DNA from 3 places in the Salinicola endophyticus genome. Region 2 is predicted to be linked to each of the others. Evidence: predicted binding sites of a transcription regulator. Region 2 holds the regulator's gene; each other region holds the start of a gene.
What was found. Region 2 encodes sigma-54, which starts transcription at its own class of promoters, with help from an activator protein. Its sites were predicted from a motif close to TGGCACNNNNNTTGCTNT; they were not measured.

Region 1 (3,274 bases), 2.1 Mb from region 2:
AACGCCGCCGATTACAGGCTGTCGTTCAAAGGCCGTCGTTCAAAGGCTGTAGTAGAGCTCGAACTCGACCGGATGCGTGGTCATGCGCAGACGCTCGACATCTTCACCCTTCAGCTCGATGTAGGCATCGATCATGGAGTCGGTGAAGACGCCACCTTCGGTCAGGAAGGCGCGATCCTTGTCCAGCGCTTCCAGGGCCTGATCCAGGCTGCTGGCGACGGTCGGAACCTTCTTGCCCTCTTCCGGCGGCAGGTCGTAGAGGTTCTTGTCCATGGCATCGCCAGGATGGATCTTGTTCTTGATGCCGTCGATACCGGCCATCAGCATCGCCGAGAACGCCAGGTACGGGTTGGCGGTCGGATCGGGGAAGCGCGTCTCGACCCGCTTGGCCTTCGGGTTGGAGGTGTACGGAATACGGATCGAGGCGGAACGGTTACGCGCGCTGTAGGCGAGCATGACCGGCGCTTCGAAGCCCGGCACCAGGCGCTTGTAGGAGTTGGTCGAGGCGTTGGTGAAGGCGTTCAGGGCACGCGCGTGCTTGATGATGCCGCCGATGTAGTAGAGCGCCATCTCGGACAGGCCGGCGTACTCGTCACCCGCGAACTGGTTCTGACCATCTTTCCAGAACGACTGGTGGACGTGCATCCCGGAGCCGTTGTCACCGACCAGCGGCTTGGGCATGAAGGTGGCGGTCTTGCCGTAGGCGTGCGCCACATTGTGGACCACGTACTTCAGCTCCTGAACTTCGTCGGCCTTCTTCACCAGGGTGTTGAACTTGACGCCGATCTCGTTCTGGCCGGCGTTGGCGACCTCGTGGTGATGCACTTCGACCGACTGGCCGATCGCCTGCAGCGTGTTGCACATGGCGCTGCGGATGTCGTGGAAGCTGTCGACCGGCGGCACCGGGAAGTAGCCGCCCTTGACGCGCGGACGGTGCGCCAGGTTGCCGCCTTCGATCTGACGATCGGTGGACCAGGCGCCCTCTTCCGAGGTGATCTTGTACATCGAGCCTTCGATGTCGGACTTGAAGTGGACCTCGTCGAAGATGAAGAACTCAGGCTCCGGGCCGAAGAAGGCGGTGTCGCCCAGACCGGTGCTGTTCAGATAGGCTTCGGCGCGCTTGGCGATGGAGCGCGGATCACGCTCGTAGCCCTGCATGGTGGCCGGCTCGATGATATCGCAGCGCAGGATCAGCGTGGCGTCTTCGGTGAACGGGTCGAGGAAGCCGGTGCCGTCTTCCGGACGCAGGATCATGTCCGATTCGTTGATGCCCTTCCAGCCTTCGATGGAAGAACCGTCGAACATCTGACCTTCTTCGAAGAATTCGGCGTCGACGGCGCTGGCCGGAATGGTGACGTGCTGCTCCTTGCCCTTGGTATCGGTAAAGCGCAGATCGATCCACTTGACGTCGTGTTCTTCGATAAGGGCGAGGGTTTTCTCAGACATGTTGTCCTCCACTGTGAGCCATGGCTCGATTCGTTGGCGAATGTCCAACACCGCTTTTTAGCATGTGACCCGGGCGCTTGCCCATGCGTGCAACCACTGCCCGCGGATCGATAAAGCGTGTTACGAAACAAGAGCAAGTAATGTGCCAAAATGAGGCAGACGCTGGTGGTAAAACAATAACTCCCTGTAATGCCATCTTTTTTCAGCATCACGCCGATGCACTAAAATCGTCGGAAAAGCGCCAGGGTTTCATTCTGGTGCGTCACGCGCGGACGAGTGCACCAAAAAGGCCAACCAAAAGATCAATATGCACCAAATCAGGGCGCGACTTGACCATGCAAGTTTGCGCCACGCCCCTTTTCCACGGCGAGCAGGACGGAGATACTGGGGCGGAGGGCGCCTTCGCCGCCACCGTCGCTCCCTGATCACGGAAGGCTACACATGCCCAGGCTGGATCGCCCACAGGACGTGGTACAACGCTTGCGCGGCCATTGGCGGCGCAATCTGAGTGAGCCGCTATGGGGACGCAGCGCGATTCTGGCGCTCAACCGCGTACTCGACAGCGAAGACGAAGCCCGTCTGCCGCATCGCCGCGACACCTGCCTCGGGCCGGAGAGCCTGGCACACCTCATCGCCACCCTCACCGAGAGTGCCCAGATCGTCAGTCTCGAGAGTGCCCTGCAGCTGCATCACGATCAGTTGCCGCGCATCGCACTGACCATCGATGGCGGCTGGCGTGACGTCGCCACGCGTCTCCATCCGCTGCTCGAAAAGCTGGCCTTCCCGGCCAGTGTCTTTCTTCCCGACCCGATGGTCCGCCAGCCGTGGATGCCCGATCGCACGCTGATCGCCGAAGCCCTGTGGCACGACGAGAGTGCCCGCGGCCGCGTCGCGACCCGGCTGTCCGAACTCGACCTGCCGGGCGCACCCCGCGGCGGGCAGGACGAGCGCAAGAGCCAGGCGATCGAGGATTATCTGCAGACGCAGCAGAAGGCTAAAGCGCCGCGTCTCAAGGAGATCGCGCAGACGCTGTGGCAGGAGGAGCTGGCCGGCAGGCACCAGCTGGAGCCGGCACTCGATGCCTTCAGCGTACGTCGGCTCGACCAGGCCGGGCTCTTGCGCTTCGGACAACTGACCGACGTTGCCGCACTCGCCGCCAGCACCGATGCCCGGCGCGCCCTGCAGACCGGACAGCAACGGCTGTCACGGCTGTGTCGCGAGCCGTTGAGCATCCGCGCCTGCACCGATCCCGGCGATATCGAGACACTCGACCGCTTCACCCGGCTCGACGCCGACGCCCGCTGGCTGACGCGCACCCCGGGCTGGCTGGAGCCGGGCAGCGACACCCGGCGGCTGCCACGATTCGTCATCGGCCAACCGCTGGCCAGCAGCGCGGGCAGGCTGTTTGATTGGCTGTTGGGGCATCTGCCGCACTAGGGGCTTTCTTATCCTGAAGCTGTCTGGCCCCGGGCGCTGTGATGAACCCGGGCGCTGTGATGAAAAGGCGTGCGCTCGGATCGTCCGCCTCAGGCCGGTATGACCTTCAGGCGAGGCCACTGCTCTCGCCAGCGTTTCTCGGCGACACGCCGATGGAACACCGTCACATCGCCGTGGCGTGGGTTGTGTGACAGCCGCCCCGCCAGCAGCGAGTCGAGCCCCAGCGGGGCACTCAGACGCAGCGTCCCCGACGCGTCCAGACGCACCCCCAGCGCGGTCTCGCGCTCGACCCAGTAGCGCATCGCCGCGCTCGCCGAGGCATAGGGTGCGTGGCCGTGGCGCCGATGCATGCGCGCCTGGTTCTTGACCGACCACGGCTGCCCGCTGGCCG
Region 2 (3,274 bases):
TCGTTGTCGATCGCCTCGGCCAGCGTCATGTCGTTGCCGCGGGTCAGCGGGTGACGACGGCGCGTGGCCGAGTAGCGTTCGAGCAGCACCTTGGCGTCGGCGGTGAGATAGACCACCTGGGTATCGATGCCGCGTTCGCGCACGCCTTCGAGCAGAACCGGAAAGCGCTCCAGCGCCTCCGGCAGGTTGCGTGCATCGATGCTCACCGCCACGTTGGGTCGTGAGGGCGGAGCGGCTCTGAGCTCGTCGATCAGCGGCGCCAGCAGATTGGCCGGCAGGTTGTCGATGGCGTAGTAGCCGAGATCCTCGAGCGCTTGCAGCGCAATGGACTTTCCCGACCCCGAGCGGCCGCTGATGATGACGAGTCGCATGCAGTCTCTATCCGTCTTCGCTGTCCTGATGATGGCGGATGGCGTCGATCAGCGTGTCGTGGAGCGCGCGCTGCGAGCCGGCCTGACGCAGCTTCTGGCGCACGCTGCTCTGATTCATGATGCCGGCGACCTCGGCCAGCAGCGAAAGATGGGCATCGTCTGCCTCCTCCGGCACCAGCAGCACGAACACCAGGTCCACCGGCTCGCCGTCGATGGCATCGAAGTCGATGGCATCCTCGAGGCGCATGAAGCCGGCCAGCGGGGTCTTGCAGTGCGGGCTGCGCGCGTGCGGAATGGCGACCCCGTTGCCGATGCCTGTGCTGCCCAGACGCTCGCGGCCGATCAGGCGGCTGAAGACCTCCTGACTGTCCAGGCTGGGCGTATTCTGGGCGATGAAGGTGCTGAAGAATTCCAGCAGACGCTTTTTGCTGCCCCCCGTCACACCGTAGAGGGTGCGCTCGGGGGGCAGGATGGTTTCCAGAGTGATCATCGGGGAATTAGCGGGCGCCTGCGCCTTGCGCGCGGGCCTGTGCCTTCTCTTTGTGTTTGACCAGTTGGCGGTCCAGCTTGTCGGTCAGGGCATCGATCGCGGCATACATGTCGATATCGCTGGCTTCGGCATGAATATCGCCGCCCGCTGCGTGTAGCGTGCAAGCCGCTTGCTGACGCTCTTTCTCGATGCTCAACGTCACCTGAACGTTGGTGATGTTGTCGTAGTGGCGCTCCAGACGTGCGAGTTTCTCGTCGACGTAGTCCCGCAGGGCGTCGGTCAGTTCGACATGATGGCCGGTGACGTTCACTTGCATGGCGCGCTCCTGTTGCGGCTTATGTGGCACCTCTGATTGTAACCCTTTTCTCCGCGCTGCAAAGGGATCGCGGACGATTGATCGCCCTGCGCTGGCGAGAATTCTAAAAACCCATTCAAGACAATCGCTTGCGTTCACTGGAGGCGGGGATGCCCATGGCCTCGCGGTACTTGGCTACGGTGCGCCGGGCGACGCTGATATCGGCCTGCGCCAATAGCTCCACCAGCTTGCTGTCGGAGAGCGGCTTGCGCGGCGACTCCTCGCCGATCAGCTTCTTGAGGCGTGCCCGAATCGCGGTGCTGGAGACGCTGTCGCTCTCGCCGCGCTGGCCCACCTGGCTGGAGAAGAAGTACTTGAGCTCGAACACCCCGCGCGGGGTGTGGATGAACTTCTGCGTGGTCACCCGCGAGATGGTGGATTCGTGCATGTCGACGCTGGTGGCGATGTCGGCCAGGATCAGCGGTTTCATCGCCTCTTCGCCGCGCTCGAGGAAGTCGACCTGGCGCGCCATGATTTCGCGCCCCACCCGCAGCAGGGTGTCGTTACGGCTGGAGAGGCTCTTCATCAGCCAGCGTGCCTCCTGCAGGTGCTGGCGCAGGAAGGTGTTGTCGTCGCTCTTGTCGGCGCGCCGGATCAGGGCGGCGTAGTCGGGCTGGATGCGCAGCCGCGGCAGTGCCTCGGCGTTGAGCTCGATGCGCCAGCCGTCGCGGGTCAGGCGCGCCACCAGGTCGGGGATCACGTAGTCCTGCTGGCCGTGGTCGAAGACCTGGCCGGGGCGCGGGTCGAGGGTGCGGATGGTGGCGATGACGCGGTCGAGCTCGGCATCCTCGAGGCGCAGGCGGCGCTTGAGCTGGCGCCGGTCGTCGCCGGCCAGCGCCTCCAGGAACTGGCGTACCAGACGCTTGGCCTGGGGCAGCAGCGGGGTGTCTTCGGGCAGGGCGCCGAGCTGTAGCAGCAGGCATTCGCGCAGGTCGCGGGCGCCCACGCCGGTGGGATCGAACTGCTGCAGTCGCAGCAGCACACGCTCGACATCGGCGCTGGTGACGGCTTCGGATTGCTGTGCGCGCAGCCCCGCGGCGAGCTCGTCGAGGGAGCCCTCGAGATAGCCATCGGCGTTGATGGCGTCGATCAGACACTCGCCGATGAGCCGTTCGCGGGAGGAGAACTCGCCCATGGCAAGCTGCCAGGCGAGATGGTCGTGGAGCGTGGTGCCGGCGGCGTTGCGCTCCAGATCCGGCCACTCGTCGGCGCCGGCCGGAGCGGCGCTGGCGGCGATGTCCTGATAGGTGTCGCTCCACTCGCTGTCGAGGGCGAGCTCCTCGGGAATGTCGCTGGCCCAGTCCTCCTCGGGCGTCTCGCTGACCGCCTGCTCGGCATACTCTTCATCCAGCTCGAGCATGGGATTGGTCTCGAGCGCCTGCTGGATCTCCTGGCGCAGATCGAGCGTCGACAGCTGCAGCAGCTGGATCGCCTGCTGTAGCTGTGGCGTCATCGTCAGCTGGGCGCCGACGCGCAGTTGCAGTGAAGGTTTCATGGACATGGCATGGACACACATGGGGCAGCGGTGGCCGCCGGTCGATAGGATAACCCTACGTTACTGACTGCCCCGGCGGGATGCAACGCTTTGAGCGCTAACTTTATGCAAGAATTATGCCACGGTGCGTTCGGATGGGGCCTGCGGCGGCTTCGAGAGGGGCCCGGCCCGCCGCGGTGGCGCAGCGGGCTGGGAAGGGGGCAGTGCGACCTTAGAGGCGGAACTCGTGCCCCAGATAGACATCCCGCACGCGTTGGTTGTCGAGAATCGCCTCGGGGCGCCCCTCGGCGATGATCTGGCCATCGCCGACGATATAGGCGTTGTCGCAGATATCGAGCGTCTCGCGCACGTTGTGATCGGTGATCAGTACGCCGATCTCGCGATCGCGCAGCTGGCGGATGATGTTCTTGATATCGCCCACCGAGATCGGATCGACCCCGGCGAAGGGCTCGTCGAGCAGCACGAAGGCGGGCTCGGTGGCCAGTGCCCGGGCGATCTCCACCCGGCGCCGCTCGCCGCCGGAGAGCGACATGCCCAGATTGTCGCGGATATGGTCGACGTGG
Region 3 (3,274 bases), 1.4 Mb from region 2:
GATGAACGCGGTGCGCACCATCCGCCGCGAGCTCGATGGTCGGGTGCCGCTGATCGGCTTCTCCGGCAGCCCCTGGACGCTGGCGACCTACATGGTCGAGGGCGGGTCGAGCAAGGATTTCCGCCATATCAAGGCCATGCTCTACGGCGATCCGCAGACGCTGCACACCCTGCTGGGCCTGCTCGCCACCGCGGTGACCGACTATCTCAATGCCCAGATCCGTGCCGGCGCTCAGGTGGTGCAGATCTTCGACACCTGGGGTGGGGCGCTGTCGACCCCGGCCTACGAGGCGTTCTCGCTGGCCTACATGCGGCGCATCGTGGGTGGGCTGATCCGCGAGCACGACGGCCGCCGGGTGCCGGTGATCCTTTTCACCAAGAACGGCGGGCAGTGGCTGGAGTCGATCGCCGACAGCGGCTGCGATGCCGTCGGTCTCGACTGGACCACCGAACTCGGCGACGCGCGGCGTCGGGTCGGCGAGCGCGTGGCGCTGCAGGGCAATCTCGACCCCAACGTGCTGTTCGCGCCGCCGGCGCAGATCGGCGCCGAGGTCGAGCGGGTGCTGGCCAGCTACGGTCATGGCCCAGGCCACATATTCAACCTGGGTCACGGCATCAGCCAGTTCACCGATCCCGATCACGTCACGGCCTTCTTCGACGCGCTGCATGCAGCGAGCCCGGCCTATCACCGCTGAAGCCGGCGCCAGCGGCATCGACGGCCTGCTGCTGTTCGATGCCGACTGCCCGTTCTGCCGGCGTGCGGTGCGCTGGCTGCTGGCGCATGAGCGCGACGCGGGCGCCGGCCTCGCGCTGAGCGGTCTCGATAGCGCGCTGGGGCAGCACGTGGGGCGCCATTTCGGCCGCGATCTCGCGCGCTGCGATACGATCCGCTATGTCACCGGCGGTGAGCTTTACGAGGAGAGCGAGGCGTTGTGGCGGCTGGGGCGCCGGCTGCGAGGGGGCTGGCGGCTACTGGCATGGCTGCGCTTGGTGCCGGCGCCGCTGCGCAACGCCGTCTACCGTGGGGTCGGACGCTACCGTCGGCGCCTGGCCCCGGATACTGATGCGCGGCTGGAGGATGACCCACGCTGGCGCGAACGGCTCGATGCCACGCTCTGCTCACGCCTGGGCCTGCCGACGACACTTTGCGAGGTACCGCGATGACACGACAGCGTTATGGCGCGTGGCGCAGGCTGGCCGTCCTGGCCGTTCTGGTCTGGGCCATTGCGGTGGCCTGGGGCAGCCTGACACCGGCTGCCGAGATGCCGCGACACCTGCCGTGGGACAAGTTCAATCATGTCGTCGGCTACGCTGGACTCACGCTGTGGCTTGGCCTCGCCGTGCGGCGCTGGGCCTGGGCGCGGGCTTGGCTGATCGCGCTCGTGTTCGGTCTCGTCATCGAGTATCTGCAGCTACGGGTTCCCGGCCGCGCCGGCGGTGATTGGGAAGATATTCTGGCCAACGCGCTGGGTGCCACCGTGGCCGCGCTGCTCGGCGCCAGAATACGTCGCTGTCGCCGTCGGCGCGCTGCTGCGACCGCAACGGACATGCCCTGAAGCGGTTCCTCTCCCCCTGCCCATGACGACTCGGCCCGCGTCCCTGGTGCACGCGGGCACCACGCGCCATGTCGACTATCGAGCGGCTGATGCTTATCCATTAGTGGCATGGCCGCCGACCTGGCGTGCGCGATTCAACGCTAGCGCTGTCTTCCGATGATGCTTTTTGGTGCAAGGGGCTCGCGTCGGCACGCTTTTGAAACAGAATGTTGCCCGTGTTTCTGCGGTTTGCGCCTTGTCGGCCCTGCCGGTGGAGATCGTAAGCCTCCTAGGCGAGCGTTGAATCACGGATTTACGGGCGGTAGCGCGAAAGTGGAACGGACTTTGCTAATTTCTTCTGGGCATGCTTCGACATGCACTTAAATGACAACGCAAGGGAGTGGATTCCACCATGCGCCACAAGAACAAAAGCCTGTCTCTTCTCTCCGCCGCCGCGCTGACGGCCCTGGCGGCGTCGCAGGCTCAGGCTGCCACCCTGGACAACGTGAAAAGCAACGGCGAGTTCAAGTGCGGCGTCAGCACAGGGCTCACCGGTTTCTCCTCCCCCGACGAGAACGGCAAGTGGACCGGCATCGATGTCGAAGTGTGCCGCGCCATCGCCGCCGCCGTGCTGGGCGACCCGACCAAGGTGGTGTTCGCGCCGCTGACCGCCAAGGAGCGTTTCACCGCGCTGCAGTCCGGCGAGATCGACGTGCTCTCGCGCAACACCACCTGGACCGCGACCCGCGACAACTCGCTGGGCCTCAACTTCACCGGGGTCAACTTCTACGACGGCCAGGGCTTCCTGGTGCGCAAGGATCTCGGCATCAAGAGCACCAAGGAGCTGGATGGCGCCTCCATCTGCGTGCAGGCCGGCACCACCACCGAACTCAACATGGCCGACTACTTCAAGGCCAACGACATGCAGTTCCAGCAGGTCGCCTTCGACACCTCCGACCAGACCGCCCAGGGCTTCGACAGCGGCCGCTGTGACGTGCTCACCTCCGACTCCTCGCAGCTGGCGGCGCTGCGTCTGCAGCTCGCCGATCCCTCCAGTGTGGAGATTCTGCCCGAGCGTATCTCCAAGGAGCCGCTGGGGCCGGTGGTGCGCCAGGGCGACGACCAGTGGTTCGATATCGTCAAGTGGACCCTGTTCGCGATGCTCGACGCCGAAGAGCTGGGGGTGACCAGCCAGAACGTCGACCAGATGCGCGACAACCCGCCCAACCCGGATGTCGCCCGCCTGCTGGGTAAGGATGGCAACTTCGGCGAGCAGATGGGTATCAGCAACGACTGGGCCTACAACATCGTCAAGATGGTGGGTAACTACGGCGAGATGTTCGATCGCACCGTGGGCAAGGACTCGCCGATGGGCCTCGAGCGCGGTATCAACGCGCTGTGGAACCAGGGCGGTATCCAATACGCGCCGCCGGTTCGCTGAGTGCGTGAAGCCGCCCGTCGAGTACCCGAGAGGGCGCTCGACGGGCGGTCAGCAGACGTTTCCCGACGTCGTCTCCCGGCTACGCGCCGGGAGTCGTTGCCGCTCACCGCTCGAGTAGAGACCTGACTTCTCATGCTGCGTCCATCCACCTCGCTGCCACGCCGAGGGCAGGGGCCGCTGTGGCGGAATCCCACCGTTCGTGCGCTGATCATCCAGGCCGTGCTGTTCCTGATCCTGGCGATCTTCATCGGTTATCTCGTCCACAATACCCTGAACAATCTCGAAGCCCGCGGCATCCA

Region 1: glnA (glutamate--ammonia ligase) is a predicted target of sigma-54. The motif match lies at 1,577-1,594, and genes of this name have one in related genera.
Region 3: ABV408_RS00870 (amino acid ABC transporter substrate-binding protein) is a predicted target of sigma-54. The motif match lies at 1,869-1,886, and genes of this name have one in related genera.

What each region holds. Positions count from the first base shown of each region.
Region 1 is NZ_CP159578.1:3,836,947-3,840,220, forward strand. Features, by position in the region: gene glnA (glutamate--ammonia ligase) at 40-1,446, opposite strand; gene ABV408_RS17370 (polysaccharide deacetylase family protein) at 1,888-2,883, shown strand; gene ABV408_RS17375 (nucleotidyltransferase family protein) at 2,973-3,274, opposite strand, start outside.
Region 2 is NZ_CP159578.1:1,623,571-1,626,844, forward strand. Features, by position in the region: gene rapZ (RNase adapter RapZ) at 1-371, opposite strand, end outside; gene ABV408_RS07390 (PTS sugar transporter subunit IIA) at 379-858, opposite strand; gene hpf (ribosome hibernation-promoting factor, HPF/YfiA family) at 869-1,177, opposite strand; gene ABV408_RS07400 (RNA polymerase factor sigma-54) at 1,293-2,717, opposite strand; gene lptB (LPS export ABC transporter ATP-binding protein) at 2,923-3,274, opposite strand, start outside.
Region 3 is NZ_CP159578.1:192,021-195,294, forward strand. Features, by position in the region: gene hemE (uroporphyrinogen decarboxylase) at 1-694, shown strand, start outside; gene ABV408_RS00860 (DCC1-like thiol-disulfide oxidoreductase family protein) at 666-1,163, shown strand; gene ABV408_RS00865 (VanZ family protein) at 1,160-1,555, shown strand; gene ABV408_RS00870 (amino acid ABC transporter substrate-binding protein) at 1,947-2,975, shown strand; gene ABV408_RS00875 (amino acid ABC transporter permease) at 3,108-3,274, shown strand, end outside.